DNA from 4 places in the Streptomyces sp. NPDC018693 genome. Region 1 is predicted to be linked to each of the others. Evidence: riboswitches for the same ligand, from Rfam matches in the RefSeq annotation. Region 1 holds a riboswitch; each other region holds the start of a gene.
What was found. A riboswitch is a leader RNA that binds a small molecule or an ion and turns the genes downstream of it on or off. The one in region 1 is predicted to bind cyclic di-AMP.
Positions count from the first base shown of each region.

Region 2: it holds a riboswitch for cyclic di-AMP, as region 1 does, so the genes downstream of both, ACH5AC_RS32750 (peptidoglycan DD-metalloendopeptidase family protein) here and ACH5AC_RS33635 (M23 family metallopeptidase) in region 1, are expected to answer to the same signal.
Region 3: it holds a riboswitch for cyclic di-AMP, as region 1 does, so the genes downstream of both, ACH5AC_RS29925 (transglycosylase SLT domain-containing protein) here and ACH5AC_RS33635 (M23 family metallopeptidase) in region 1, are expected to answer to the same signal.
Region 4: it holds a riboswitch for cyclic di-AMP, as region 1 does, so the genes downstream of both, ACH5AC_RS25640 (transglycosylase family protein) here and ACH5AC_RS33635 (M23 family metallopeptidase) in region 1, are expected to answer to the same signal.

Region 1 covers NZ_JBIRZZ010000019.1:116,110-123,516, reverse strand. Annotated here, with positions in the region: gene ACH5AC_RS33650 (GNAT family N-acetyltransferase) at 1-2,912, opposite strand, end outside; gene ACH5AC_RS33645 (HPr family phosphocarrier protein) at 3,092-3,373, shown strand; gene ACH5AC_RS33640 (GntR family transcriptional regulator) at 3,578-4,273, opposite strand; gene ACH5AC_RS33635 (M23 family metallopeptidase) at 4,463-5,203, opposite strand; cyclic di-AMP (ydaO/yuaA leader) riboswitch at 5,217-5,383, opposite strand; gene ACH5AC_RS33630 (M16 family metallopeptidase) at 5,584-6,972, opposite strand; gene ACH5AC_RS33625 (M16 family metallopeptidase) at 6,969-7,407, opposite strand, start outside.
Region 2 covers NZ_JBIRZZ010000018.1:48,591-55,997, reverse strand. Annotated here, with positions in the region: gene ACH5AC_RS32760 (MBL fold metallo-hydrolase) at 1-3, opposite strand, end outside; gene ACH5AC_RS32755 (SGNH/GDSL hydrolase family protein) at 314-1,099, opposite strand; gene ACH5AC_RS32750 (peptidoglycan DD-metalloendopeptidase family protein) at 1,340-2,347, opposite strand; cyclic di-AMP (ydaO/yuaA leader) riboswitch at 2,352-2,510, opposite strand; gene ACH5AC_RS32745 (alpha-galactosidase) at 2,817-4,889, opposite strand; gene ACH5AC_RS32740 (tyrosine-protein phosphatase) at 5,114-5,911, shown strand; gene ACH5AC_RS32735 (DUF6126 family protein) at 5,925-6,047, opposite strand; gene ACH5AC_RS32730 (helix-turn-helix domain-containing protein) at 6,044-6,667, opposite strand; gene ACH5AC_RS32725 (aspartate aminotransferase family protein) at 6,742-7,407, opposite strand, start outside.
Region 3 covers NZ_JBIRZZ010000014.1:99,515-106,921, forward strand. Annotated here, with positions in the region: gene ACH5AC_RS29915 (GNAT family N-acetyltransferase) at 1-774, opposite strand, end outside; gene ACH5AC_RS29920 (HAD family hydrolase) at 996-1,820, shown strand; gene ACH5AC_RS29925 (transglycosylase SLT domain-containing protein) at 1,850-2,329, opposite strand; cyclic di-AMP (ydaO/yuaA leader) riboswitch at 2,333-2,505, opposite strand; gene ACH5AC_RS29930 (polyprenyl synthetase family protein) at 2,969-3,979, shown strand; gene ACH5AC_RS29935 (outer membrane lipoprotein carrier protein LolA) at 4,176-5,408, shown strand; gene ACH5AC_RS29940 (ABC transporter ATP-binding protein) at 5,432-6,421, shown strand; gene ACH5AC_RS29945 (ABC transporter permease) at 6,408-7,286, shown strand; gene ACH5AC_RS29950 (flavodoxin family protein) at 7,299-7,407, opposite strand, start outside.
Region 4 covers NZ_JBIRZZ010000010.1:183,712-191,118, reverse strand. Annotated here, with positions in the region: gene ACH5AC_RS25650 (cytochrome P450) at 1-152, shown strand, start outside; gene ACH5AC_RS25645 (transglycosylase family protein) at 346-1,359, shown strand; cyclic di-AMP (ydaO/yuaA leader) riboswitch at 1,614-1,760, shown strand; gene ACH5AC_RS25640 (transglycosylase family protein) at 1,765-2,481, shown strand; gene eno (phosphopyruvate hydratase) at 2,803-4,083, shown strand; gene ACH5AC_RS25630 (septum formation initiator family protein) at 4,199-4,675, shown strand; gene ACH5AC_RS25625 (DUF501 domain-containing protein) at 4,703-5,242, shown strand; gene ACH5AC_RS25620 (exopolyphosphatase) at 5,239-6,180, shown strand; gene ACH5AC_RS25615 (NAD(P)/FAD-dependent oxidoreductase) at 6,627-7,407, shown strand, end outside.

The DNA of each region.
Region 1 (7,407 bases):
TCCTCGTCCGCGAGATCGAGCCGTACGCCGCCCAGGTCGGCGCGGTGTCGCAGGTGCGGGGCGGTGGCCTTGAGGGCGACGGGGTAGCCGAGGTCGCGGGCGGCCCGTACGGCGTCGTCCGGGGTGCGGGCGAGGATCGCGGGGCGTACGGGGATGCCGTAGCGCCCGAGGAGCTCGCTCGTGGCCTCGGTGCCGAGGGTGAGGCCCTGTCCGCGCGCGAGCAGCCCGTCGATCTGCCGCGCGGCCCCCTTCTCGTCGATGTCCTCGAACTCCGGCACCTTCCCGGGATCCCCGGCCTCCCGCCGCCACTGCGCGTACTTCACGGCCTCGGCCAACGCCCGCACGGCCCGCTCGGCGGCAGGATAGGCGGGGATGAGGCGAGGACTGCCCGCCCGACCGCCATCGGACGACCCCGACTGCTGCACCCCTCCCGCTCCGGCACCGAACGACCCTGCCCCGCCCCCGACGGAGGACGGCCTTCCCTCGACTCCGACGGACGACGCCCCTGCCCCGGTCCCGACGACGGACGCCCCTCCCCCGGCCCCCGCAGCCGACGCCCCGCCCTCGGCCCCGACAGCAGACGCCCCGCCCCCGGCACCAACGGAGGACGACCCTGACCCAGCCCCGACGATGGACGCCTCTGCCCCAGACCCCGCAGCGGACGGCCCGCCCTCGGCCCCGACGACGGACGACCCTGACCCGGTCCGGACAGCGGACGGCCCTGACCCGGAACCCCCTGTCGTCGGTTCCCCTCCGGCTGCCACGGCGGACGGCCCTGCTTCGCCCGCTCCTGCGTCGGCCGCGCTCGCTTCCGCGCCCGCGGTGGACGGGGCGGCCTCCTCTCCCGCTCCCGAGGTGGACGGCCTTGCCTCCGCCTCCGCGCCCGCAGTGGACGACCCGGCCTCCACCTCGGCGCCCGCGCCCGTTCCCGCACTGGACGGCCCCGCTCCCGCGGTGGGCAGTCGTTCCGCAGGGCGGAACGGGTGGGCACCGCCCGCAGCGCCGGGTGACTTGGCATCGGGCTGTGGTGGCCCTCCCTTCGCGCCGGCCTGCGGTGCCGTGCTCGCCGCCGCCGACAACGCCCCCGCGAGCCCGCCCAGCTCCACGTGCACCACGAGCACCGGCTTCCCCGGCACCTCCTCGGCCGCCGACCGCAGCGCCTCCGCCAGCTCCGCGTCCCCCGGCGACGCCTCCCCGATCGCCGGTATCGCGGTCACCACGACCGCGTCGCACATGTCGTCGGCCAACGCACGCGACAGCGCCGCGTGGAAGTCGCCCGCCGACGCCTGCGTCGTCAGGTCCTGCGGCGGCTGGGGCCGCAGCCCGGCGGCGAGGCAGGCGTCGTACGTCAGCACCCCGAGCGACTCGGAGTTGCCCAGGATCGCCACGCGCGGCCCGGCGGGCAGCGGCTGCCGGGCGAGCAGCAGCCCCGTGTCGACGAGCTCCGTGATGGTGTCGACGCGGATCACACCGGCCTGCCTGAGCAGCGCGGACACCGTCGCGTGCGGCAGCCGTGTCGCCCGTACCGCGTGCCCCTGCGGCGCGGCGCCCTGCACGACGACAAGGGGCTTGGCCGCGGCCGTACGCCGGGCGAGGCGGGTGAACTTGCGCGGGTTGCCGATGGACTCCAGGTACATCAGGACGACGTCGGTGTCCGGGTCGTCGTACCAGTACTGCAGGACGTCGTTGCCGGAGACGTCCGCGCGGTTGCCGGAGGAGACGAAGGTCGACACGCCCGTGACGCCGGTGACGCCCCCGCCGCGCCGGTGCAGACGGGAGAGCAGGGCGATGCCGATGGCGCCGGACTGGGCGAACAGGCCGATCCGGCCGGGCCGGGGCAGCTCGGGGGCGAGGGAGGCGTTGAGGCTGACCTCGGGGGAGGTGTTGACGACGCCGAAGGCGTTGGGGCCGATGATCCGCATCCCGTACGCGCGCGCGTGCCGGACCAGCGCGCGCTGGCGCTCGCGGCCCTCGGGCCCGCTCTCGGCGTACCCGGCGGACACCACGACGAGCCCCTGCACGCCGTGCTCGCCGCACTCGGTGACGACCTCGGGCACATGCTCGGCGGGAACGGCGACGACGGCGAGGTCGACGGGGCCGTCGACCTCACGCACCGAGCGGTGGGCGGGCACGCCGTCGAGTTCCTTGAGGTTCTCGGGGAATGCCTTGTTCACGGCGTACAGGCGGCCGGTGAAGCCCGCCTCCCTGATGTTGCCGAGGATGCCGCGCCCCACGCCACCGGGCGCGCGGCCGGTGCCGACGACGGCGACCGAGCCGGGCGCGAGCAGCCGCCGCACGGAACGGGCCTCGGCGCGCTGCTCCCGCGCGCGCTGCACGGCGAGGGAGCGCTCGGTCGGTTCGAGATCGAACTCCAGGCGTACGACGCCGTCCTCGAAGCTGCGTTTCTGGGTGTACCCGGCGTCGGTGAACACCTTGATCATCTTGGTGTTGGCGGGCAGCACCTCGGCGGCGAACCGGCGGATGTCCCGCTCGCGGGCGACGGCCGCGATGTGTTCGAGCAGGGCGGAGGCGACCCCGCGACCCTGGTGGGCGTCCTGGACGAGGAAGGCGACCTCGGCCTCGTCGGCGGGCGCGGAGGCGGGCATGCCGTCGGGACCGATGCGGTCATAGCGTACGGTGGCGATGAACTCGCCGCCGATCGTGGCCGCGAGTCCCACCCGGTCCACAAAGTCGTGGTGCGTGAAGCGGTGGACGTCCTTGGCGGACAGGCGCGGGTAGGGCGCGAAGAAGCGGTAGTACTTCGACTCGTCCGACACCTGCTCGTAGAAGCTGACCAGGCGCTCGGCGTCGTCGACGGTGATCGGGCGGATGCGCGCGGTGCCGCCGTCGCGCAGCACCACGTCGGCTTCCCAGTGGGCGGGGTACTCCTGCCGGTCCGGCGCGCTTCGCATGGGGCCCAGAGTACGGCTCGCGTACGACAACGGCGCGGGACAATCTGTGGAGGACGTCCGTCGGGTCTAGGCCGAGGCCCGACGGTCACTCCCCCAGGGGCCGAACGACCCCTGGGGGCACGCGTCACGATGTGGAACACTGGTCTAGACAACCCTGAGAAACTGAAGGGCAGCATCACATGGCTGAGCGCCGCGTCAACGTCGGCTGGGCCGAGGGCCTTCACGCCCGCCCCGCCTCCATCTTCGTCCGGGCCGCCACGGCCGCAGGCGTCCCCGTGACGATCGCCAAGGCCGACGGCACCCCCGTCAACGCGGCCTCCATGCTGGCCGTGCTGGGCCTGGGCGCCCAGGGCGGCGAGGAGATCGTCCTCGCCTCGGACGCCGAGGGTGCGGACGTGGCCCTCGACCGTCTGGCGAAGCTGGTCTCCGAGGGTCTCGAGGAGCTTCCCGAGACCGTCTGAACCCGCCGCGAAGCCGCGTCGCCCGTCATCCCGGGAGGCGCGGCTTCGCCGTTTCCGCACCGCCTCACGGAATTACCCGGGCATACTCGATAACCGGCGTCCGGGCACGCGGAAGACGCGCGCCCTGAAATTCACGGCACGCACGGAAAAGGCAGCACAAATAGGCGTCCACCGAATATGCCCTCTTTGTATACGGCCCTTGTGTTAATGTCGCAGGCCGGACATGTTTACGGGATGTTGCGAAGTCCTCACACGGTCCGCGCGATCGCCGCCGCCGGAAAAGCGCAACCGGTGCGCGAGGTTCGCTCGCTCGGTGTGCAGCGCCGTGACCGCCCGCGCGCGCTCGCCGTCGCCGCGCGCCACCGCGTCCACGATCGCGCCGTGCTCGGCCCAGGCGTCCAGGGGACTGGCGGGGGCCTCCACGGCGTACATCCAGGCGATCTTGTGGCGCAGCTGGGTGAGCGTCGACGTCAGGGCGTGGCTGCCGGTGGCCTGGGCGAGCGTCTCGTGGAACCAGCCGCCCAGGGAGCGCAGATCCTCGCTGTTGCCCCGTCTGGCCCGCTCCTGTCCGAGCCGGACGAGCCCGCGCAGCACCTTCAGATGCGCCTCGGTACGCCGCTGGGCGGCCCGCGCGGCACCGAGCGGCTCCAGCAGCATGCGCATCTCCAGCAGGTCGGCGGCCTCCTGCTCGGTCGGTTCCGCGACGCACGCGCCCGCGTGCCGCCGGGTGACGACGAACCCCTCCGCCTCCAGGGTGCGCAGCGCCTCCCGCACGGGAACGCGGGAGACGCCGTAGCGGCGGGCGAGGAGTTCCTCGGTGAGCCGGCTGCCACGCTCGTAGACACCCGCGACGATGTCGTCCCGGATGGCCGTGCACACCGAGTGCGCCGGAATGCGCATGACCGACCTCCGCATTAATCCCCGTGAAACGTCGACGATTGACGTTGTGTTGAGCGACTCTAATGCAATGAGCCGCAATTTCCGATGGCGGGCCGGAATCCATGGATATTTTTTGGACAGCGGCGCATCCGAAACGACGAAAGCCCCGGCTCGGTGAGCCGGGGCCGTACGCGATGTCGCCGCGGGGCGTCAGACGTTCACGCCGTGCTTGCGGAGGTAGGCGACGGGGTCGATGTCCGAGCCGTACTCCGGGGTGGTGCGGGCCTCGAAGTGCAGGTGCGGTCCGGTGACGTTGCCGGTCGCGCCGGACAGGCCGATCCGCTGGCCGGGGACGACCTGCTGGCCGACCGACACACCGACGGACGACAGGTGGCCGTACTGGGTGTACGCGCCGTCGTTCATGCGGATCACGATCTGGTAGCCGTAGGCGCCGCCCCAGCCGGCCTCGACGACGGTGCCGGAGCCGACCGCGTGCACGGGTGTACCGCTCCCCGCGTGGAAGTCGACGCCGGTGTGGCTGCCGGAGGACCACACGGCGCCGCCCGCGCGGTAGCTGGTGGAGACATAGGAGCCGGTGACCGGCGGGACGAAGGCGTTGAGGCGTCGGCGCTCGGCCTCGCGCGCGGCACGGGCCTTGGCCTCTCGCTCCGCCTTGGCCTTGGCGGCCGCCCTCTGGCGCGCCTCCTCGACCTCTGCGGCCCGCTGCTGCGCCGCGGCCTGGTCCTCTATCTGCTCCGCCACGGCGTCGTTCACCGTGACGACGGGGATGAACCCGGTCTGCTCGGCGGAGGTCTCGGCGGCGAGGGCGGGGCTGGTCACGGTGGCCATGACGCCGGTGGTGGTGAGCGCCGCGACGCCCGCCGCGCGGGCCGTGCCGCGCTGCAGCCGGCTGGGGCGACGGTGCTTCCCGGTGGCGCAGGTGAACGCCATGAAGTCGAGCGGTCCTTTCCTTCCCTCTCGCCTACCGGGTTAGCTGACGGGTTCGGAGCAGGAAGGTCTCCTACGGACCCCCTCACTACCGCGCGGGCGTCCGATTCACCCCAGGGACTGCCGATTTGGGTCCCCGGCTCCCCTGGCTCGCGCCGTACGGGGACTCGGCGATGGCTGTCCGGTGCCGCGGGCGCGGCGCACTGCCTGACGAACAGCCCGGACGACGCTAGAGGGGCCCGCCTTCGATTCCCAAACGGAACGGGGCTTTTGTAGCGCATCCCACAGGGCAGACAGGCAATCTCTCTCCCAATTCGGACATGGCGGGGCCCTGGTGACGCTTCGGTACACCAGGGCCCCACGCGCGCGTGCGTCGTTCGCGGCTACTCCGCCGGTACGACCTTCACCTCGCCGATACCGAGGGCCTCGACCGGCTCCTTGATCTGCGCGGCGTCGCCCACCAGGACGGTCACCAGGCGGTCCACCGGGAAGGCGCTCACGGCGGCGGCGGTGGCCTCGACCGTGCCGGTGGCGGCGAGCTGCTGGTAGAGCGTCGCCTGGTAGTCGTCGGGCAGGTGCTGCTCGACCTGGTCGGCCAGCGTGCCGGCGACGGCGGCGGCGGTCTCGTACTTCAGCGGGGCCACCCCGACGAGGTTCTGCACGGCGACGTCGCGCTCGGCGTCGGTCAGACCCTCCGCGGCGAGGGTGCGCAGCACCGCCCACAGGTCCGCCAGGGCGGGACCGGTGTTGGGGGTGTCGACCGAGCCGCTGATGGCGAGCATCGCCGCACCCGAACCGTCGGGGGCGGAGCGCAGCACCTGGCCGAAGGCGCGCACGCCGTAGGTGTAGCCCTTCTCCTCGCGCAGCACGCGGTCCAGGCGGGAGGTGAGGGTGCCGCCCAGGCAGTACGTGCCGAGCACCTGGGCGGGCCACACGCGGTCGTGCCGGTCGGGGCCGACGCGGCCGATGAGCAGCTGTGTCTGGACGGCGCCGGGACGGTCCACGATGATCACCCGTCCGGTGTCGTCGGCGGTCACCGGCGGCACCGGGCGCGGTGTGGCCGCGGAGCCCGTCCAACTGCCCAGGGTCTCGCCGAGGAGCGCGGGCAGGTCGACGCCGGTGAGGTCGCCGACGACCACGGCGGTGGCCGTGGCGGGGCGGACGTGCCGGTCGTAGAAGGCGCGGACGGCGCCGGAATCGATGGCCTCGACCGTCTCCGCGGTCCCCTGGCGCGGGCGCGACATGCGGGCGTCGGCCGGGAACAGCTCCTTGGAGAGTTCCTTGGCGGCGCGCCGGGACGGGTTGGCCAGCTCGTGCGGGATCTCGTCGAGGCGGTTGCGCACCAGGCGCTCGATCTCGCTGTCGGCGAACGCGGGCGCCCTGAGGGCGTCGGCGAGCAGCCCGAGCCCCTTGGGCAGGCGTGAGACCGGTACCTCCAGGCTGAGCCGGACGCCGGGGTGGTCGGCGTGCGCGTCGAGGGTGGCGCCGCAGCGCTCCAGCTCGGCGGCGAACTCCTCGGCGGAGTACTTGTCGGTGCCCTCGGAGAAGGCCCGCGCCATGATCGTGGCGACGCCGTCGAGGCCGGCCGGCTCGGCTTCCAGGGGCGCGTCCAGGAGGACCTCGACGGCGACGAGCTGCTGGCCGGGGCGGTGGCAGTGCAGCACGGTCAGGCCGTTGTCCAGCGTGCCGCGCTCGGGGGCCGGGAACGCCCAGGGCTTGGCCTCGCCCGCCCGCGGCTGGGGGTGGAACTCCATCGTGGCGAGCTCGGTCACTTGGCCCTCTCCTCATGGTCGTCGGCTTCCACGGTGGCCGCGGACTCCGGGTCTTCGGTGCCCGCCACGTCCTCGACGTGCTCCGGGGCGAGCGGCTCGTAGACGAGCACCGCGCGGTTGTCGGGGCGCAGGCGGGCCTGGGCGACCTCCCGCACCTCCTCCGGCGTGATCTCCAGCACGCGCTGGACGGCGGTCAGGGCGAGCTGCGGGTCGCCGAACAGCACGGCGAACCGGCACAGTTCGTCGGCGCGGCCGGCGACCGTGCCGAGCCGGTCCAGCCACTCGCGCTCCAACTGGGCCTGCGCCCGCTCCATTTCCTCGGCGGTGGGGCCCTCCTCGGCGAACCGGGCGAGCTCCTCGTCGATGGCGGCCTCGATGACCGGCACCTCGACGTCCCCGGAGGTCTTCACGTCCAGCCAGCCCAGGGAGGGCGCC
Region 2 (7,407 bases), on a different contig from region 1:
CACGCTACCTCCAGGTGGAGTCGTTAGGCGTTCCATTATGGTCCGTCCGACTGACAGTCCCTCGGGGTGTGGGCCGCCGGTGGCGTTCCCGGGCGGTGTTGCGTCCACCGGCCGGTGGGGGCCCGGCGCGCGGTTCCCCGCGCGTCTTTCTCCGGGGCTTCGCCTCGTGTCCCGGCTCGGGTGAGCGAGACGCGGGCGGGCCTCGTCGTGTGCCGGGGGACGGTGTGCCGTCGTCCCGGCGTCCGGGCGGGGCCGCGCCCGCGTACCGCTCCCGTGCGCTCACCTCAGTGGGGGAGCCACCGGGGCCCGCGCCTCAGGCCACCGCCTCGATCCGCATCCTGATGTCGTCAGGGGACAACGTGCCCTTGGCGCTGACATGGTCGCCGGAGGACTCGCCGCGCAGCCGGCGGCCGATCCACGGCACCAGGTACTCCCGCGCCCAGTGGACGTCGTCCTTGCGCACGTCCAGGGTGCCGCGCGGCGGAAGCGGCGGCCAGGGCTGCTCCGGGTCGGCCGGCACCTCCAGGCCCAGCGCCTGCCCGGCGCGCAGCGCCACACGCGTGTGCCCCTCGGGCGAGAGGTGCAGCCGGTCGTCGTCCCAGGCCCTGCGGTCCTGCACGGATTTCAGGGACCACAGGTCGAGCACCGGGCAGCCGTACCGGTCGGCGATGGCGCGCACATGCCCGTTGTAGGTGGCGATCTTGCCGCGCAGGTGCTTGAGCACGGGGACGCCCCGGGTGTCGAAGCCGGTGGTCACCAGCACCGTGCCGGCCGTCTCGGTCAGCGCCGCGATCGCGCGCTCGAACCGCTCGGCGACCTCGTCGGGGTCGGTGCCCGGACGGAGGATGTCGTTGCCGCCCGCGCAGAACGACACCAGGTCCGGCGCGAGTTCGACCGCCCGCGGCAGCTGGTCGGCCATGATCTGGTCGAGCAGCTTCCCGCGCACGGCGAGGTTGGTGTAGTTGAAGTCGCCCTCGGGCCGCCGGTCGGCGAGCAGGACCGCGAGCCGGTCGGCCCAGCCGACGAACGCCCCGTCGGGGCCGGGGTCGCCGACGCCCTCGGTGAAGCTGTCCCCCACCGCCACGTACGACCCGATCACTGATCTGCTGTCACTCTTCGAATCGTCTGCCACAGCGGTTCATGATTCACTGCGGATTGTGACCTACGCGACCGTAGGCAAGGGTTGACGGACGGTGAGATAAGCCACTCCCCAAGAGTCCGTCAACCCGGGAATACGTGAAGACCGGATACCCGGATACCCGGATACCCGGATACGGGGACAACGGCCGAAGGCCGGACCCAGGGGATGGGGGTCCGGCCTTCGGCGGTGTGCGGGCGGTCAGCCGACGGAGACCCCGTGCGAGCGGAGGTAGGCGACCGGGTCGACGTCCGAGCCGTAGTCCGGGGTGGTGCGGATCTCGAAGTGCAGGTGCGGACCGGTGGAGTTGCCGGTCGAACCCGAGAGGCCGATCTGCTGGCCGGCGCTCACGCTCTGGCCGGCCGAGACGGACAGCGCGGACAGGTGGGCGTACTGCGCGTAGTAGCCGTCGGCGAGCCTGATGACGACCTGGTTGCCGTACGCGCCGCCCCAGCCGGCGGAGACGACCGTGCCGGCGCCGACGGCCTTGAGGGAGGTGCCGGTCGGGACGACGAAGTCGACACCGGTGTGGTAGCCGCTGGACCACATGCTGCCGGCGACGCGGTAGGCGGTGCCCACGCCGGCGGAGACGGGCGCGGTGTAGCCGGTCGCGGCGGTCTGCGTACCGGCCGACGTCGTCGCGGACGAGGAGGAGTTCGACGTCGTGGACTTCGACGGCGTCGACTTCTGCGTCGTGGACTTCTGCGTCTTCGGCGTCGTGGACTTCGCCGACGACTTCGACGACTTCGAGGAGTTCGAGGAGTTCGAGGACGACGACTTCTTTGTGGTGCCCGTCGACGCGGCCTTCTTGCCGATCGACAGCTTGAGGCCGGGGTGGATCAGTGACGGGTCGCCGCCGATGGCCGCGCGGTTGTCGCGGTAGAGCCGCTGCCAGCCACCACTGACGTTCTGCTCGTCGGCGATCTTCGAGAGATAGTCGCCGGGGCGGACCGTGTAGATCGTCGCGGCGGCCTTCTTTTCCGTGCTCTTCTTCTCGGCGCTCGCCTTTTCGGCCTTCTGCGTCACCGGGGCGGACTGCACGGCCTTTTGCGAAACGGACTGGGCCGAAACGGACTGGGCCGGGGCGGCGTGGGCGCCGGTGGCACCCAGCAGCGGGAGAGCGAGCGCGACGCCACCGGATCCGGCGACGGCGATCGAGCGGGCGAAGCGCGGGGTCTTCGAGCGGCGGTGCTTACCCTTCGCGGGCATGGCGAATTCCTCTCCGGCGCCTGCGAGGTGAGCTGTCGGGTGCGGGCTGGAGATGCCCGGCCGCGTCCGGGGACGCGGCTTTACCCCTAGCCGTTCCGGAGACCGGAACAGGCGGTGATACCTGTGGGTCCCCCGCTCCTGCCGTCACGGGTGAGTGTGTGGGGCTCCGGTCGGCGGCAGGATTGGGCGTCCGTCCGGATTGGTGGCGAACGTAAGCGACCAAGACGCACGGAAACAAGCAGAGGTTGCACGGGCCCCGCTTTTCTCGTGATCCCCTGTGAGAATTCCCAGTCACCCTGCGTGCATCAAAGAACCTGCCGTTTCACCAAATCCCCTTGAAAGGAGGCTCGATTACGTGAACATGACGGACAACGCTCGGTCACGGATATGACGATGCTCACGTGACGCTGCTCCAGCTCTCCCCATTCCAGAGCGAGTTGGAACGAAGGCTGCAATTCGGACAGAACGCTCAGATACGACGCAGCCGGAGAACCGTCGCATCCAGGTCGCCACGCAGCCCGGCATCCAGCCCATGGTGCAGCAGCAGCGCCCCTCGATGCGTTTCGCCCGTTTCAAGGCATTCGTACGACGCTGTCGGGTCGAGCCCGCGCAGCCGCACCGCCGGTACGGGTTCGCCGTACCGCTGGGCCTGGAGCCAGGCCAGGACGACGGACTCGTCGCCGCGGACGTACTGCACGGCACTCAGCCCGCCCTCCGGGGGCCGCAGCCGGTAGAGGTCGCCGCGCTGGACGAGAGGCCGGATCTCCTTGTAGAGGGCGACCCACTCGCCGGCCTCGGCGAGCTCCTCCTCGCTCCACTCGGCGAGGTCGCCGCCGACGCCGAGCACCCCGGCCATCGCGCTGACGAAGCGGAAGCGCAGCGAGCTGACCCGGCCGTTGAGCTGGGTGTTGGGGCTGTCGGTGACCCAGGCGGCCATCACGCGCGCGGGATGGACCTGACTGAAGCCGTGCTGGATGGTGAGCCGGTCCAGCGGGTCGGTGTTGTCGGAGGTCCACACCTGGTCCGTACGGCTCAGGACGCCGAGGTCGATGCGCCCGCCGCCGCCCGAGCAGGACTCGAAGGCGACGCCCGGGTGGGCCTCGCGCAGCCGGTCCAGCAGGGCGTAGAGGGCGCGCACATGGTCCACCCAGAGGCGCTGCGGGTACGGGTCGCCCGGCCATCCGGCGTCGGTGAAGCAGCGGTTGAAGTCCCACTTCACATAGTCGACGGGCGCGCTGGAGAGAAGACCGTGGAGCTGCTCCCACAGATACTCCCGCACATCCTCGCGCGCGAGGTTCAGCACGAGCTGATTGCGAAATTCCGTCCGCTTTCGTCCCGGTTGGTACTGCACCCAGTCGGGGTGTGCCCGGTACAGGTCGCTGTCCGGGTTGACCATCTCGGGCTCGACCCAGATGCCGAACCGCATCCCGAGCGCGTGCACGTAGTCGGCGAGCGGCTTGAGCCCGGAGGGGAAGCGATCGGGGTTGGGGGTCCAGTCGCCGAGTCCGGCGCGGTCGCTGGTGCGCGCACCGAACCAGCCGTCGTCGACGACGAACAGCTCGACGCCGATCGCCGCCGCCCGCCGGGCGAGGGCCGCCTGCTGCTCCTCGGAGATGTCGAAGGTGGTGGCCTCCCACGAGTTGAACAGCACCGGCCGGTCCTGGTCGGCGTCCGGGATGACGTACGCGCGCTGGTAGGCGTGCCAGGCACGGCTCGCGCCGCCGAAGCCACCGTCGCTCCACAGACCGGCGAAGACGGGCGTGGTGAAGGAGTCCCCCGCCGCCAGGCTCAGCAGGCCGGAGTCGTCGTGCCCGGCGCCGCCGGTGATCTGCACGCGCGCGTCGGGGAGTTGGGCGACGGCGATCCGCCACGAACCCGACCAGCCGAGGGCGCAGCCGTAGACCTCCCCGCGCTCCTCGGTGGCGTCGGTGTCCAGGGCGACCCAGGGCAGGTGCTGGTGCCCGGTGTGGCCGCGCCGGCTGCCGATGACCTTCTCGCCGTAGGTGAGTGCGGAGCGGGTGAGCCGGGACTCGGCGGCCCAGCGGCCGTGCAGCTGCGACAGCCGCCAGCCGTCGCGCTCGGGCAGCGTCCAGGTGGCGGAGTCGGCCCGCAGCAGCTCCAGGGCCTGCTCCCCTTCGTTGCGCAGCGTCGTCCAGCGCTCCACGACGTCGCCACGCATCCGGTAGTGCAGGGTCACCGCCAGTCCGGCGTCCCGGAAGAGCAGCCGCAGCTCGTCGCCGTCGGTCTCGTGCCCCGCGTAACGCCACTCGGTGCCGCGCCGCCCGTCGGCGCGCACGGACAGGGCGGGCCGGACGAAGCGGCGGCCGCCCTCGACGGGATACTCCTCGCGTCCGTCGAGCCGGGACTCGAAGGGCCACTCGCCGGGCAGCCCGCGCGCGGCGAGGGCCTCGGCGTCGGCGAGCGCGATCGCCGGGCCCCAGTGCAGATGCAGCACTTCGTCGCCGTCGGTGACATGGACGGCGTAACTGCTCGTGGGACCCGAGAGCAGCGCCGTACGGCCGTTTTCCGCGATCTCCAGCATCGGGCCTCACAGATTCGAACAGACGCGATCAGACAGCAACATCATCAGGGGCGGGAGGCCATCTGGGCAACGGCCTGTGGACAACTCCTGACCCAGGCATGTCGCCTCGCACCGGCCTGTGGAGAACCCGTCGCCCCAGGCCAGCGATGCCGTATGGTCGAGAGGATGCCCCGGTCGGCCACCCGAGAGCCGCGCCGACCGGGATCGACAGGGAGGGAGCCCCCGTGACGCAGCAGATCCCGTCGACCGAACCCCAACTGGCAGGCGTACGCAACTTCCGTGACGTGGGCGGCCTGCCGACCGAGGACGGACGGCGGGTGCGGCACGGTGTGCTGTTCCGCAGCGGCCACCTCGCGCACGCGACCGAGGAGGACACGGCGTTCCTGTCCGGGCTGGGGCTGCACACCGTCTTCGACTTCCGCAACGCGGCGGACCAGAAGCTGGAGGGCCCGGACGTCGAGCTGCCGGGCGTGCGCAATGTGAACCTGCCGCTGTCGGACCCGGCGGACGGCGCGGAGTTCTGGAAGATGATCCGCGAGGGGGGCATCGACCAACTGCGTGAGATCCTCGGCGACGGCAAGGCGGCCGACCGGATGGTCCTCTCCTACCGCACCATCATCAAGGAGCGCACGAGCGAGCACTCGCACGTGCTGCACGCGCTGGCCGAGGACAGCGTCCCGGCTCTGATGCACTGCGCGGCCGGCAAGGACCGCGCCGGTCTGTCCGTGGCGGTGACACTGCTGGCGCTGCGGGTGGAGCGGGAGGCGATCCTCGCCGACTACCTGGAGTCCAACGCCAAGCACCGCCGCTACAAGGTGCACCGCAACGGCAGCGATGCGAGCGCCTACTCCCCCGAGGTCATGGAGCTGCTCTCCCCCGTGTTCGACGCCCGCGCCGAGTATCTGACGGCGGCCTTCGAGACCATCGACGAGACCTGGGGCGGTGTCGACGCCTACCTGGAGCGGGGTCTCGGCGTCACCGACGCCACCCGGGAGCTGCTGCGGGAGCGACTGCTGGACTGAACCGCCCACGGGCTCACTGGTTGGCGCCGACCTCGAAGAGCAGCCAGATGAAGGCGGCGAAGAGGTGCCCCACGGCGATGTAGATGATCAGCCGGATCCACAGGGAACGGGGAAATCTCTCCTCGAGCTCGCTCATGGCGTCTCTCCTTGGGTGGGGCCGAGGCACAGGGCGGCCGTCGGGCTCTGCAGCAGGGTGTGGACGAACAGCAGCTCCACACCGTCCGCGTCCAGCGCGGCGATGCGGTGCGGGGTCAGGGAGTCGAAGTGCGCGCTGTCGCCGGGCGCGAGCCGGTGCGTGGTGTCCCCGAGCCGCAGCGAGAGCCGGCCCTTGAGGACGTAGAGCCACTCCTCGCCGGGGTGCACGCGCACGATGTCGCCCTGCGCGCCGTGCGGGACGTGCACCCGAAGGGCCTGCATCCCGCGGCCGGACGCGCCGGCCTGCCAGTACGTCCAGCCGCCGGCCGCGGTGGGCTCCATGTCGGCGGCGTGGACGACGGCGTCCCGGTCGGCGACCGTCTCGCCGAGCAGCTCGGACACGGTCGTACCGTAGACGCGGGCGAGAGAGAGCAGCATCGGCAGCGACGGTTGCCGCTGCCCGGTCTCCAGCCGGGACAGATGCGCGGGCGACAAGGAGGCGGCGCGGGCCGCGGCCTCCAGGGTGAGGGCGGCGCGGCGGCGCAGGGCGCGCAGTTGCGGCGCGACGACGGGCAGGGCACCCTCGGGTTCCACCGGGGGTTCCGTCTCGGCGGGGCTCATGCCTCCATTCAGCCCGAGCTTTGCCTCTGCGGCAAATTCCTTGCCTCAGAGGCAAAAACTCCCGGGCCGCCTGGTCACCTGTGGGCGACCGCCTGCTTGATCAGCGTCTTGCCGAAGTCCCACATCAGTCCGCCACCGCTGTGGGCGTCGTCCATGACCTCGGTGAAGGCGTCGACGAAGCGGTCCACCTCCTGTTCGCCGATGATCAGCGGCGGAATCAGTTTGATCACTTCCAGATGGTCGCCCGAGACCTGGGTGAGGATCCGGTGCCGTTGCAGCAGCGGGACGACGACCATCTGCGCGAACAGGCCCTTGCGCGCCGCCTGGAGCATCGCCCACCGGCTGCGCAGCTTCAGCGACCTGGGCCGGTCGAACTCGATGCCGATCATCAGGCCCCGGCCGCGCACGTCGGCGAGCAGCTCGTACTTCTCGGTCAGTGCGGCGAGCCGGGACCTCAGCAGTTCCCCGGTGGCCCGTACGTTGGCGACGATCTGGTCGTTCTCCATCACCGTCAGCACGGCGAGCCCCGCCGCCATCGCCTGCGCGTTGGACCCGAAGCTCGCCGAGTGGACCAGCACCCGGTCCATCGACGAGTAGACCTTCTTGAAGATCCAGTCCCGGCCGAGGGTGGCACCCACCGGCACATAGCCGCCGGAGAGCGCCTTGGCCACACACACCAGGTCCGGCTCGACACCGTCCTCGTGCTGATAGGCGTAGAAGTCGCCGGTGCGGCCCAGCCC
Region 3 (7,407 bases), on a different contig from region 1:
GGAGAACTCCACGTCGTACGACGGGAACCAGCAGGCCAGGACGGTCGAGGAGCGCAGCCCGAAGTGGGCGGCGACCGGACGGTCACCGGCGTAGAGGACGGACAGCGTGCCGGTGCACTCCGGGGCGCGCGTCTCGGCGAGCCCGTGCACGAGCCGCGTGATCCACTCCTGCGCGAACCGGTCCCGGCGGCCGGTCCTGCGGTACTGCGCGGACTTCCACGCCATGAGCGTGCGCAGCGCGGCCGGGTCACGTTCGTCGAAGACGAACCGCACCTCGCCGACCTGGCGGCCCAGCCGGCGCTCCTTGGCGAGCGTCGTCTTCAGGAACTTCGGCGACTGGGCGCGCAGGACGGACTCGTAGGTGTCGTAGCCCTTCTCCACGTCGATGACGTACGCCGCGTACTCGGCGGCCGCGTGCGGCACGAACAGGCCCTGCTCCGCCTCCAGGTTGTCGAAGGCGAACGCCGACAGAGAGCAGGCCCGCATCAGTTCGGCGGCGTCGAGGCCGAGTCCGGGACTCAGCACCGCGCCCTGGGCGTCGGACACCCCGTAGGCGAGCGCCTGGCCCACGCCGAGCGGGCCGCGTTCATGGGGCAGGAAGCCGACCGGCTCACGCCCCTCGTAGACCACCGCGACCCGGGCCCGTGGCCGTACCCTGCCCGTCGCGTCGGTGAATTCCGGTTCCATGAACGGGTTGCGAGGAGCCGCGGACAGCGCCCGCAGCCCGCGCCACCGTTCCCTGTCCCCCGCGCCGAGTTCGCTCGGCCGCAGCACACGAATGCGCCCACTGTTCAACCTGACCCCCCGATCAAGTCCCCCCTGGACTCTTGGACGGTACCGCCCGACTCGGTGCGGGCGGTAGGTAGCGGAGCATGTTGTTGCCAACCGGTGCATTGGCCGTCAAGCGTCCATTACCCGGCGATGCGTGGGAAAGCGGCGATCCGGGGCGTGAGACGGCCGTCGGGTCCGGCGTGAAGTATCCGTATTCTCTGATCATGCCCGCACCCACCGCATATGCCGAGCGCTCCGCGTACGCCCTCATCGCCACCGACCTGGACGGAACGCTGCTGCGCGGCGACGACACCTTCTCCGACCGGTCGCTGCACGCGCTCGCCCGGGTCACCGAGGCCGGCGCCCGGCATCTGGTGGTGACCGGCAGGCCGGCGCCGCGGGTACGGCCGCTGCTGGAGAACCTGCGCAGCAGGGGGCTCGCGGTGTGCGGACAGGGCGCGCAGTTGTACGACGCCGGCGCGGACCGTCTGCTGTGGTCGGTCACCCTGGACCGGGAGCTGGCGGAGACCGCGCTCGGCAAGATCGAGGCCGAGGTCGGCCAGGTGTACGCGGCCGTCGACCAGGACGGCGTCGACGGGCTGACGCTGATCGAGCCCGGGTACCGGATGCCGCACCCGACGCTGCCCGCGCTGCGGGTCGCCCGCCGCGAGGACCTGTGGTGCGAGCCGATCAGCAAGGTGCTGCTGCGCCATCCGGAGCTGTCCGACGACGAGTTGGCGGCGACGGCGCGGGCGGCGGTGGGCTCGCTGGCCACGGTCACCATGTCGGGGCCGGGCACGGTGGAGCTCCAGCCGTGCGGGGTGACGAAGGCCACCGGACTGGCGCTGGCCGCCCGGCACCTGGGCATCGGGCCGGCCGACACGATCGCCTTCGGCGACATGCCCAACGACATCCCGATGTTCGACTGGGCGGCACACGGGGTGGCGATGGCCAACGCGCATCCCGAGCTGAAGGCGGTGGCCGACGAGGTGACTTCGTCGAACGAGGACGACGGGGTGGCCGTCGTCCTCGAACGGCTCTTTCCGTGAGGCGCTGTCCGGTACAGCGCCCAGTACGCCTAGTAGGCCCCGAAGACGTTGTCGATCGACCCGTAGCGGTGCTGGGCGTAGTGGCAGGCGGCGGTGATGTTCGCGACCGGGTCGTACGGGTCGTACGAGGTGCCGGCCACGTGGTACGCCGCGAAGGTCGGGTCGATGACCTGGAGCAGGCCCTTGGACGGGGTGCCCTTGGCCGCGTTGGAGTCCCACAGGTTGATGGCGTTCGGGTTGCCGGACGACTCGCGCATGATGTTGCGGTGGATGCCGTCGTAGCTGCCCGGAATGCCCTTCTCCGCCATGATCGCGAGGGATTCGCGGATCCAGCCGTCGAGGTTGTTCGGGTATCCGGCGACCGTCGTCGTCGAGGTGGGGGTGGCCGTGGCCGCGGACGCGGTGGTCGCGCCGACGAGCGGGAGGGCGAGTACGGCCACGCCGGTGCCGGCGAGGGCGAGGCGGCGGGCGAGGCGGCTCGGGCGGGTGGGCTTGCCGTATGCGGGCATGGTGATGTTCCTCTCCGGCGCCTGCGAGGTGAGCTGTCGGGTTCGGGCTGGGAGGTGCCCGGCCACGCCCGTACGGGCATGGCTTCACCCCAAGCCGGTCGGGCGTGTGCCCGGCGCGGCGTGTTACCTGGGTCCCCCGCTCCTGCCGTACGCGAGTGGTTCGTCGATGGGTGGGTGTCAGGCGGCGGCAGGATTCGGCGTCCGCCCGACTCGGCGGGAACGTATGCGAGGGCACATGTCCGAAACAAGTGGCGAATTCACAGAACGCCCTGTTGACCTCGCGGCGAGGCATATGGGGCGCTTGATCCTTTGCGTTCGCCAAGGCTCAACTCGCCTGCGGGGCAGGGGAGACGGGCGCCCGGGGCGCGGTCGGGCGGTCGGGCCGAGTGAGAGATGTCACCGCCCTTTGCAATGCGTGGCAAATCGGGCAATAGCGGCTAATTCTTCATTGGTTGGCTAATGGATACTTTCCGGTAAGTCGATAAATGTCCCTTCCGTTCCCTTGGCGTTCCCTTCACGTGAGGCGGTGGGGTCTGATGGTGATCGAAACGTGACCGGATACGCTGACTTGAGTGATGGCAGCGACCTATCGACAAACCGTGTAATCGCCGGTAGACGCCAGCAGACAGGAGATCCCTCGTGACCGTCGTCGGGCCGTTCGGGCTGAGCGTGCGGGACCAGGCCCTCGAAGCCGATGTCCAGGCTGGATTGGCGGCTGTCGAGGAGGGCCTGCTCGAAGCCACCAAGAGTGAGGTGCCCTTCATCACGGAGGCCGCGCAGCACCTGGTGCGGGCCGGCGGCAAACGGTTCCGGCCGCTGCTGGTGATGCTCGCCGCGCAGTTCGGCGACCCTTACGCGCCGGGTGTGGTGCCGTCGGCCGTCGTGGTGGAGCTCACGCATCTCGCCACGCTCTACCACGACGACGTCATGGACGAGGCCGAGGTGCGCCGCGGGGTCGACAGCGCGAACACCCGCTGGGGCAACTCCGTCGCCGTCCTCACGGGTGACTTCCTCTTCGCCCGCGCCTCGCAGATCCTCGCCGACCTCGGGCCGGAGGCGGTACGCGTCCAGGCGCTCGCGTTCGAACGGCTCGTCACCGGACAGATCCTGGAGACGGCCGGCCCGACCGACGGGCGCGACCCCGTCGATCACTACCTCGATGTGCTCGGCGGCAAGACCGGCTCGCTGGTCGCGGTGTCCTGCCGGTTCGGGGCGATGATGTCCGGGGCCGACGAGACCGTGGTCGATGTGCTGACCCAGTACGGAGAGCGCCTCGGGGTCGCCTTCCAGTTGGCCGACGACGTGCTGGACATCGCCTCCGACTCGCACGAGTCCGGGAAGACGCCGGGCACCGATCTGCGCGAGGGCATCCCCACGCTGCCCGTACTGCGGCTGCGGGAGCGGGCGGCACGGCTCGGGCTGCCGGAGGACATCGCGCTGTGCGAACTGCTGGACTCCGACCTCAGTGACGACGTACGGCACGCCGAGGCGCTGGCCGCGCTGCGGGCGCACCCGGCGCTGGAGCAGGCGCGGCGGGACACCGTGCGGTACGCGAAGGAGGCGCGGGCGGCGCTTGCCCCGCTGCCGGAGTGCGACGCGAAGGTGGCGCTGGTCGAGCTGTGCGACGCGGTGGTGCATCGCGCGGGCTGACACCCCCGGCTCCGGATCATCCCCTACGGGTCGCCTCCACCTCCAAGTCACCGATGTCATACCGAAGTCGTACATTGAGTTGAGTCCGCGGGCTGACGTCTCCCACGGGCGGTTTTGGTCTGATGGTGAGTACGGAAACCACCGCTCCTCACCGATTCGGGTGAATGGCGCCGCCGACTACGGAGGTTAGGCACACATGGCACCGTACGAATCCGACGACACCACCACCGCGCGGCGCAAGGTCGCGCGGTACGTCGTCCCCGTCACCGTCGTGGGTGTCGCGGCCGCGACCATCGGTCTCGTCCCGGCGCTCGCCGACTCCGGTGACCCCGATCTGCCCGAGGTCACCGCGCAGCAGCTCGTGGAGAAGATCGCCGCATCGGACGTCGAGCAGTTCTCCGGCACCGTGAAGATCAGCACGGACCTCGGGCTCCCGGACCTCGGCGGCCTGGCCGACGGCCTGCTGGCCGGGATGACCGAGTCGGGTGAGGGCTCCTCCGCGGACCCCTCCGCGCGCCTCACCGAGCTGGTCACCGGCACCCACACCCTGCGCGTCGCCGCCGACGGGCCGGACCGGCAGAAGCTCTCCCTCCTGGAGAAGGGCGCCGAGTACAGCCTGATCCACAACGGCAAGGACCTCTGGGGCTACGACAGCGAGTCCAACGAGGTCTACCACTCCACCGCCCCGCAGGACGAGGCGGCGGACCACAACGGCGAGGCGGACCACAAGGGCGGGGAGACCGTCCCCGTCACGCCCAAGGAACTCGCCGACGAAGCTCTCAAGGCCGTCGACGACACCACGTCCGTCACCGTCGACGGCAGCCTGCACGTCGCCGGGCGGGACGCCTACAAGCTGGTCATCAAGCCGAAGGACGCCACCTCCACCGTCGGCGCCATCACCGTGGCCGTGGACGCGGGCACGGGCATGCCCCTGAAGTTCACCCTGACTCCGGCGAGCGGCGGTGCCGCCGTCGTGGACGCGGGCTTCACCAAGGTCAGCTTCGCCAAGCCGGCCGCTTCCACCTTCGACTTCACCCCGCCCAAGGGCGCCAAGGTCACCGAGGCCGAGGCCGAGGACATGGAGAAGGGGATGGAGGAGGAACCGGGAGCGGCCGAGGACTTCGGCGCGTTCGGCGGCGAGCTCGGCGGTATGAACGTCCTCGGCGAGGGCTGGGGCGCCATCGCCACCTTCGACTCCGGCGCCGAGGGCATGGGCGACCTGCCCTCCGGTCCGGCCGCAGGCGGTGAGGACCTCGGCGCGTTCGGCGACTTCCTCGGCTCCTTCGGCGACAAGGTCACCGGCAAGTTCGGCTCGGGCACGGTCTACTCCACCCGCCTCGTCAACGCCCTGGTCACCGACGACGGCAAGGTCTACGCCGGCGCCGTCACCAAGGACGCGCTCGTGAAGGCGGCGAACCAGCAGAAGTGAGCCACCGGGGGCAGGAGGGGCCGATGGAGGAAGAGGCCAAGGGCGAGGCCGAGAACGAGGTCGAGGGTGAGGGGCGCGACGACGTCATCCACACCCGCGCGCTGACCAAGCGCTACCGCGGTGGTCAGCTCGCCGTCGACGCCCTCGACCTCACCGTCCCGCGCGGCAGCGTCTTCGGCTTCCTCGGCCCCAATGGCTCCGGCAAGACCACCACCATCCGCATGCTGATGGGGCTGATCGAGCCGACCTCCGGCTCGGCGCGGGTGCTCGGGCAGCCCATGCCGCGCGCCGCCCGCACCGTACTGCCACAGGTCGGCGCCCTCATCGAGGGACCCGCCCTGTACGGCCATCTCTCCGGCCGGGACAACCTGCTGCGCTACGACGCCGCCGACCCGACCGCCGACCCACGCACCCGGCGCGCCCGGATCGGGGCGGCGCTGGAGCGCGTCGGACTCACGGCCGCCGCAGGGAAGAAGGCCCGCGCCTACTCGCTCGGCATGAAGCAGCGGCTCGGACTCGCGGCCGCCCTGCTCCAGCCGCGCCGGCTCCTGGTGCTCGACGAGCCGACCAACGGCCTGGATCCGCAGGGCATGCGTGAGATCCGGGCCCTGGTGCGGGAGCTGGCGTCCGACGGCACCACCGTCTTCCTCTCCTCCCACCTCCTCGACGAGATCGAGCAGGTCTGCACGCACGCCGCGGTGATGGCCCGGGGCCGGCTGCTCGCCCACGGCGCGGTGACCGACCTCGCGGCGCGGGCGCGGGGGCGGCTCGTGGTCACCACCCCGGACACGGCGGAGGCGGCCCGGGTGCTCAAGGAGCAGGGGGTCGGCGATGTGGTCGTCGCGGAGGGAGAGGAACGGGTCACCGGGGAGCCGCCCGAACGGGAGCCCGCCGAGCTGAACGCCGCGCTGGTGAAGGCGGGGGTGCGGGTGCGCGGGTTCGGGGTGGAACGGGCCTCCCTGGAGGACGCGTTCGTGGCCATCACGGGGGAGGGGTTCGATGTCGCGGGTTGAGACGGCCGAGGTCACGGTGAGGCCGCGGCCCCATTGGGCGCTCGGGCTCTTCCTCAGCGAGTTCGTCGTCACCCTGCGGCGCTGGCGCACCGTCGCGCTGCTCGGTGTGCTGGCCGCCGTGCCCGTCCTGGTCGGGATCGCCATCAAGATCGAGTCGGACGGTGGCGGTTCGGGCGGCGGACACAGGGGCGACGGCCCGGCGTTCATGGCGCAGGTCACCAACAACGGCCTGTTCCTGGTGTTCACCGCGCTCGCCGCGACCCTCCCGTTCTTCCTGCCCATGGCGGTCGGGGTCGTCGCGGGCGACGCGATCGCCGGCGAGGCGAACGCGGGCACCCTGCGCTATCTGCTGGTCGCCCCGGCCGGGCGGACCCGGCTGCTGCTCGCCAAGTTCGCCACCACTGCCGCCTTCTGTCTGGTCGCCACCCTCGTCGTCGCCGCCTCGGCCCTCGCCGTCGGGGCGCTGCTGTTCCCGCTGGGCGACCTCACCACCATCTCCGGCACCCGCATCGCCTTGGGAGAGGGGCTGCTCAGAGCCCTGCTGATCGCGCTGGTCGTCGCCGCGTCCCTGCTCGGGGTGGCGGCGCTCGGCCTGTTCGTCTCCACGCTCACCAACAGCGGCATCGCGGCGATGGCGACGACCGTCGGCCTGCTGATCACTGTGCAGATCGTCGATCAGATACCGCAGCTGCACACGATCCACCCGTATCTCTTCCCGCACCACTGGCTGTCCTTCGCCGACCTGATGCGCGACCCCGTCCACTGGGAGGACCTGCGCAAGAACCTCGGCCTGCAGGCCCTCTACGCGGCCGTGTTCGGCTCGGCGGCCTGGGCGCGCTTCACGACCAAGGACATCAGCACCTGATCGGGGCTCGTCTCAGACCTCGTAGGGGAAACGGGCCAGGGGTGCCTCCTGTGCGAAGAACGTCTTGGCGCGGGCCAGCGCCTCCGTGTCCCTCAGCACGTCACCGGGCTTGCTGCCGTTG
Region 4 (7,407 bases), on a different contig from region 1:
GGCTGGAGGGCCAGACCGCCCTGGCCACCCTCCTCACCCGCCTGCCGGACCTGCGCCTGGACGCCGACCCGGCCGAGCTGCGGTGGCGCGGCGGGCTCATCATGCGCGGACTGCGCACACTGCCGGTCAGCTTCACACCGCCTCAGATGTGAATGACAGTCACTGCCTCGGCGGTGCCTTCACCGTGGCAAACATGACGCACCCTCACCTCTGTGATCTTCACGTGATCTGCGCGGCATGAACTTGTGACAAGTGATCGTCTGCCTATACGTTCACTCGTCAACGCGGTTGGGTAAGCAGCGCATCCGCCGCGCCGGTCACCACTGTCTCGAGAAAGGCCCCCGCATGCTCTCCGGGAACGGTCGTCACCGTCGCCCCCGCCAGGCCCCGGCGCTCCTCGTCGCGGCCGGAGTGACCGGGTCCGCCATCGCCATCCCGCTGCTGGGCGCGTCCGGCGCGAGCGCGGCCGACGGCACGGTCTGGGACAAGGTGGCGGAGTGCGAGACCGGTGGTTCCTGGAGCGCCGACGAGGGCAACGGCGAGTACGGCGGCCTGAGCCTCACCCAGGACGACTGGGAGGCGTACGGCGGTCTCGACTACGCGCCCAGTGCCGACCAGGCCAGCCGCAAGCAGCAGATAGCCGTCGCCCAGAAGCTGCTCGCCGAGAAGGGGGTCGGCGCCTGGGGCACCTGCGGGCTGACCGCCGGGCTCACCAAGGCGAACGGCACGGTCGCCGTGGACACCGGCCTCCCTCAGGGCGCCCTGACCGGCACCGGCCTCTCGGACTCCTCCAAGAGTTCGACCGGCGGGACATCGAGCTCCTCTGGTTCCTCCAGCCCGTCCGACTCGTCCGGTTCCTCCAGTTCCTCCGGTTCCTCCGCTGTGTCCACGTCTCCGTCCGTCGGCCCGTCCACCGGTGCGTCCGCCGAGACGTCCACCGACTCGTCGCCTTCGACCCCTTCTTCCGGTACGACTGACAGCTCCGCAAAGTCCGATACGTCCGCCCCCGCCGACCCTGGAGTGGAGGGCGCTCAGGCGGCCGACGGCTCACCTACGGTCACCGCCGATGGGGAGAAGTCGGACAACTCGGGGCAGAGTGTGGGTTCCTGGAGCCTCGTCGACACCGGTGCGCTCGGCACCGGCCGCCACCGTGGCGCCCCCGCCGAGGAGTCGGCGGGGTCCGGGGAGTCCGCGAGCGACGCGTATGTCGTCCGCGACGGCGACACCCTCGCCTCCATCGCCGACTCCCTTGACGTCACCGGCGGATGGCGCGGCCTCTATGACGGCAACAAGGATGTCATCGGCCCCGACCCGAGCCATATCGTCCCCGGTCAGACCCTGTCCGTCGGTAGCGAATAGGGCGAAAACGCGCGGGAGTTCACGCCCCACTTCACTCCGGAATGTCCGGTTTGGCGAAAGTGTGGGATGAGTCTCAGAAGCCCTGATCGTCTTTGAAATTCGGCGGATCGCGTGTCTACGGTCATGACCGCTCGGCAATCCGAGCCCCGGCCGCCGCAACGCCGAATCCTGCCAGTGGCAGCCCGGGAACAGTCGTCGCGTCCAGCGCCGTCGGCAGGAGCGGGGGACCCAAGGTAAGTGCCGGTCCCGGCAGTTGAGGGATCTCGCCCGAGAGATCGGGGAGACCTCACCGCCGGATCCGGCTAGGGGTGAAGCCACACCTCCCAGCAGGGGGGAGTGGCCGGGCAACTCAACCGGCCCGAACCCGACAGCTCACCTCGCAGGCGTCGGTGAGGGGATCGATCCATGCTGTTCTCCGGCAAGGGCAAGCACCGTCGTCCGTCCAAGGCCAGCCGCGCAGTCGCCGTCGCCGGCGTCACCGCCGCCGCCGTCGCCGCCCCGCTGATGGCATCCGGCAGCGCCTCCGCCGCCACAGCGGCCGAGTGGGACGCCGTCGCCCAGTGCGAGTCCGGCGGCAACTGGTCCATCAACACCGGCAACGGCTACTACGGCGGTCTGCAGTTCTCCGCCTCCACCTGGGCCGCGTACGGCGGCACGCAGTACGCCGCCCGCGCCGACCTCGCCACCAAGGCGCAGCAGATAGAGATCGCCGAGAAGGTCCTCGCGGGTCAGGGCAAGGGCGCCTGGCCGCACTGCGGCGTCGGCCTGTCGAGCACCCCGTACTCCGGCGGCTCCAGCTCCTCGAACACGAGCACCGGCACCACCGGCCGCTCCACCGAGCAGCAGAGCACCAACCGCTCCACCGAGCGCCCGGCCACCCAGAGCCAGCAGACGCAGAAGACCCAGAAGACCCAGAAGAGCCAGAAGACGGTCACCACCCCGACCGGCAAGAAGGTCAAGAAGGGCGACGGCGAGTACAAGGTCGTCAAGGGCGACACCCTCAGCGGTATCGCCGAGAAGCACGGTGTCGAGGGCGGCTGGCAGAAGCTGTTCGAGCTGAACAAGGACGTCGTCGAGGACGCCGACCTCATCTACCCGGGCCAGCAGCTTCACCTGAAGTGACAAGCGGGCTCGTATGCTCCCCGCCCCGGCGCGTTCTTCCCCCGTGCGCGCCGGGGCGGGGTTTTTCTCGCCCGTTTCCCCGCCCGTGTCCCCGACTGTTTCTCCGCCCGTGTCCCCGACTGTTTCTCCGCCCGGTTCCCCGCCCGTTTCCTCGCCCACTGTTCACCCGCCCTTTGTTCCGCGCGGGAACAATGGGTACCGTCAGACCTTGTCCACGGGACGGTCGGTCGGCTGGCCGATGGCCCGGAGACGGTTAGGCTCTAGTCGCAAGGCTCACGTGGCCCCGCACTTCCAGCGTCACATCCCAAGAAGGAGATGCTCGTGCCGTCCATCGACGTCGTCGTAGCCCGGGAAATCCTGGACTCCCGAGGCAACCCCACGGTCGAGGTCGAGGTCGGCCTCGACGACGGCAGCACGGGTCGTGCCGCCGTCCCGTCCGGCGCCTCCACCGGCGCCTTCGAGGCCATCGAGCTCCGCGACGGTGACCCGGGCCGCTACCTGGGCAAGGGTGTCGAGAAGGCCGTCCTCGCCGTCATCGAGCAGATCGGCCCGGAGCTGGTCGGTTACGACGCCACCGAGCAGCGCCTGATCGACCAGGCCATGTTCGATCTGGACGCCACCGACAACAAGGGCTCCCTCGGCGCCAACGCCATCCTCGGCGTCTCCCTCGCCGTCGCCCACGCCGCCTCCGAGGCCAGCGACCTCCCCCTCTTCCGCTACCTGGGCGGCCCGAACGCGCACCTGCTGCCGGTGCCGATGATGAACATCCTGAACGGCGGCTCGCACGCCGACTCCAACGTGGACATCCAGGAGTTCATGATCGCCCCGATCGGCGCGGAGTCGTTCTCCGAGGCCCTGCGCTGGGGCGCCGAGGTCTACCACACCCTGAAGAAGGTCCTGAAGAACAAGGGCCTGGCCACCGGCCTCGGTGACGAGGGCGGCTTCGCCCCGAACCTCGGCTCCAACCGCGAGGCCCTCGACCTCATCCTGGAGGCCATCCAGGAGGCCGGCTACACCCCCGGCGAGCAGATCGCCCTGGCGCTCGACGTCGCCGCGTCCGAGTTCTACAAGGACGGCGTGTACGTCTTCGAGGGCAAGAACCGCTCCGCCGCCGAGATGACGGAGTACTACGCCGAGCTGGTCGAGGCGTACCCGCTGGTCTCCATCGAGGACCCGCTGTTCGAGGACGACTGGGAGGGCTGGAAGACCATCACCGCCAAGCTCGGTGACAAGGTCCAGCTCGTCGGCGACGACCTGTTCGTCACCAACCCGGAGCGCCTGGCCCGTGGTATCGAGGAGGGCGCCGCCAACGCCCTGCTGGTGAAGGTGAACCAGATCGGCTCCCTCACCGAGACCCTGGACGCCGTCGAGCTGGCCCAGCGCAACGGCTTCAAGTGCATGATGTCCCACCGCTCCGGCGAGACCGAGGACGTGACCATCGCCGACCTCGCCGTCGCCACCAACTGCGGCCAGATCAAGACCGGCGCCCCGGCCCGCTCCGAGCGCGTGGCCAAGTACAACCAGCTGCTGCGCATCGAGGAGATCCTCGACGACGCCGCGGTGTACGCAGGCCGCAGCGCCTTCCCGCGCTTCAAGGGCTGACGGCCTCGTAGGAGGCCCTCGTACACCCTCGTAGGAAGCGTCGTACGTACGTCCCCGTACGCGGTCCCGTACCGTGTGCGGGGACGTACGCACGTGTGAACGGGAGGCGGGGCACATGGCCGTGAAGGACCGGGACCGGTTCTCCACCGCGACCAGACTGCGGCTGCTCGGCGAGCAGACCGCGGCCCGTGTCTACCGCTCGCAGACCCGTCGGCAGGCCCGCCGCTCCCGGCTCACCGGGCGGGCGGCACTGCTCGCCATGGTGCTGTGCTCGCTGATCGTGGCCCTCGCGTACCCGATGCGGCAGTACGTCTCCCAGCGCGCCGAGATCGCCGACCTGCAGCGGGAGCGGCAGGAGGCCGAGGCCCGGGTGGAGCGGCTGCGCGACCTCAAGGCGCGCTGGCAGGACGACGCGTACGCCGAGCAGCAGATCCGGCTGCGGCTGCACTATGTGATGCCCGGGGAGACCGGGTTCGTGGTGATCGACCCGGACGCGGCCCGGCAGGCGCGCGCGGATCTCGGGGCGGCGGACCGCCCCTGGTACTCGAACGTCTGGGACGGGGTCGACAAAGCCGACGCCTCTGACCAGTGAACCGACAGAGAGAATCTTCCACAGGCAATGGACACACCCCCGCCGACCACTGAGCGCACCGAGCCCACCGACGCCGATGTCGCCGCCTTCGAGCAGCAGCTCGGGCGGCCGCCGCGCGGGCTGCGTGCCATCGCGCACCGGTGCCCCTGCGGTCAGCCGGACGTCGTCGAGACGGCGCCGCGCCTGCCCGACGGCACACCCTTCCCGACGCTGTACTACCTGACGTGCCCCAAGGCGAACTCCGCCATCGGCACGCTGGAGGCGAACGGCGTGATGAAGGAGATGACGGCCCGTCTGGCGGCCGACCCGGAGCTGGCCGCGGCGTACCGGGCCGCGCACGAGGACTACATCCGGCGGCGGGACGAGATCGAGGAGCTGAAGGGCTTCCCCAGCGCCGGCGGCATGCCGGACCGGGTGAAGTGCCTGCACGTCCTCGTGGCCCACTCCCTGGCCGCCGGGCCGGGTGTGAACCCGCTCGGCGACGAGGCGCTGGCGATGCTGCCGCAGTGGTGGCGCAAGGGGTCGTGCGTGACGCTTCCTCAGGAGACCGGGGAGGCGGGCCAGTGACCCGCGTCGCCGCCGTCGACTGTGGTACGAACTCGATCCGCCTGTTGGTCGCGGACCTGGACCCCGGGACGGGTGAACTGGTCGACCTGGACCGCCGGATGACGATCGTGCGGCTCGGACAGGGCGTCGACCGCACGGGCCGGCTTGCGCCCGAGGCACTGGAACGGACGTTCGCGGCGTGCCGGGAGTACGCCGCGGTGATCAAGGAGTACGGGGCCGAGCGGCTGCGTTTCGTGGCCACCTCCGCCTCCCGGGACGCCGAGAACCGGGACGAGTTCGTGCGCGGGGTGCTGGACATCCTGGGTGTCGAGCCGGAGGTGATCAGCGGCGGGCAGGAGGCCGAGTTCTCCTTCACGGGAGCCACCAGGGAGCTGGCCGGGCGGGACCATCTGGACAAGCCGTATCTGGTGGTGGACATCGGCGGCGGGTCGACGGAGTTCGTCGTCGGGGACGACCATGTGCGGGCCGCCCGGTCCGTCGACGTCGGCTGTGTGCGGATGACGGAGCGGCACCTGGTCGTGGACGGCGCCGTCACCGACCCGCCGTCCGCCGAGCAGATCGCGGCCATGCGCGCCGACATCGCCGCCGCCCTCGACCTCGCCGAGGAGAGCGTCCCGCTGCGTGAGGCGCGCACCCTGGTGGGGCTGGCGGGGTCCGTCACCACCGTCTCCGCGATCGCCCAGAACCTGCCCGCGTACGACTCCTCGGCCATCCACCACTCCCGGGTGTCCGTCGAGCGGGTCCGTGAGATCACCGAGTGGCTGCTGCGCTCCACGCACGCCGAGCGCGCGGCGATCGGCTCGATGCATCCGGGCCGGGTGGACGTGATCGCGGCGGGCGCGCTGGTGCTGCTGTCGATCATGGAGCGGATCGGCGCGGCGGAGGTCGTGGTGAGCGAGCACGACATCCTCGACGGGATCGCCTGGTCCGTGGCGTAGCTCTCTTTTGTTACTGACAGGTAGCTCTCCGCTGAGCAGGCGAGATAGCGTTTGAGCGGCCCCGGGGGGGGGCTTTCGGGGCCGCTCCGCGACGCTCCGCCGGAAAAGTTCGTGAAGTTCTTCACAAGGAAATCGGCCCTCCTGGGTCACCAGGCGGGGCCGGTTGACCCTTCCGGGGGCTCGGCGCCTGTGTGAACGTGTTCAAAACGAGGGGACAGCGACGGTGCGCGGCGGCGCCGTCAGGGTGATCCAGGACCGCCTCACGGCGGTGCAGAACCCCCGGAGAGGCAGCTCACGCGGCATTGACAACGGCCCGCCAGGCATGCGGGTTCCCGGTCGGCACCATGATCTGGATCACGCGGGCCGCGGAGGATAGCACACACCCTGCCGAAGCTTGTGAAGGGGCGCACGAGCCACCCCCCTGAGGCGGGTGGATACTCGATGGCATGAGCACCACGGAGCGTCCCAGGATCCTCGTAGTAGGCGGTGGGTACGTAGGCCTGTACGCAGCTCGGCGCATCCTGAAGAAGATGCGCTACGGAGAGGCGACCGTCACGGTCGTCGACCCCCGGTCGTACATGACCTACCAGCCCTTCCTCCCCGAAACCGCCGCCGGCAACATCTCCCCGCGCCATGTCGTCGTGCCGCTGCGGCGCGTGCTGCCGAAGGCGGAGGTCCTCACCGGCCGGGTCACCACCATCGACCAGGACCGCAAGGTCGCCACGATCGCCCCGCTGGTGGGCGAGGCGTACGAGCTGCCCTTCGACTACCTGGTGATCGCGCTCGGCGCGGTCTCCCGCACCTTCCCGATCCCCGGCCTCGCCGAGCAGGGCATCGGCATGAAGGGCATCGAGGAGGCCATCGGCCTGCGCAACCACGTCCTGGAGCAGCTCGACAAGGCCGACTCCACCACGGACGAGGAGATCCGGCGCAAGGCGCTCACCTTCGTCTTCATCGGCGGTGGCTTCGCGGGCGCGGAGACCATCGGTGAGGTCGAGGACATGGCCCGCGACGCGGCCAAGTACTACACCAACGTCTCCCGCGAGGACATGCGCTTCATCCTCGTCGACGCCGCCGACAAGATCCTCCCCGAGGTCGGCCCCAAGCTCGGCCAGTACGGCAAGGAGCACCTGGAGAGCCGCGGCGTGGAGATCTACCTCTCCACCTCGATGGACTCCTGCGTCGACGGCCACGTCGTGCTGAAGAACGGGCTCGAGGTCGACTCCA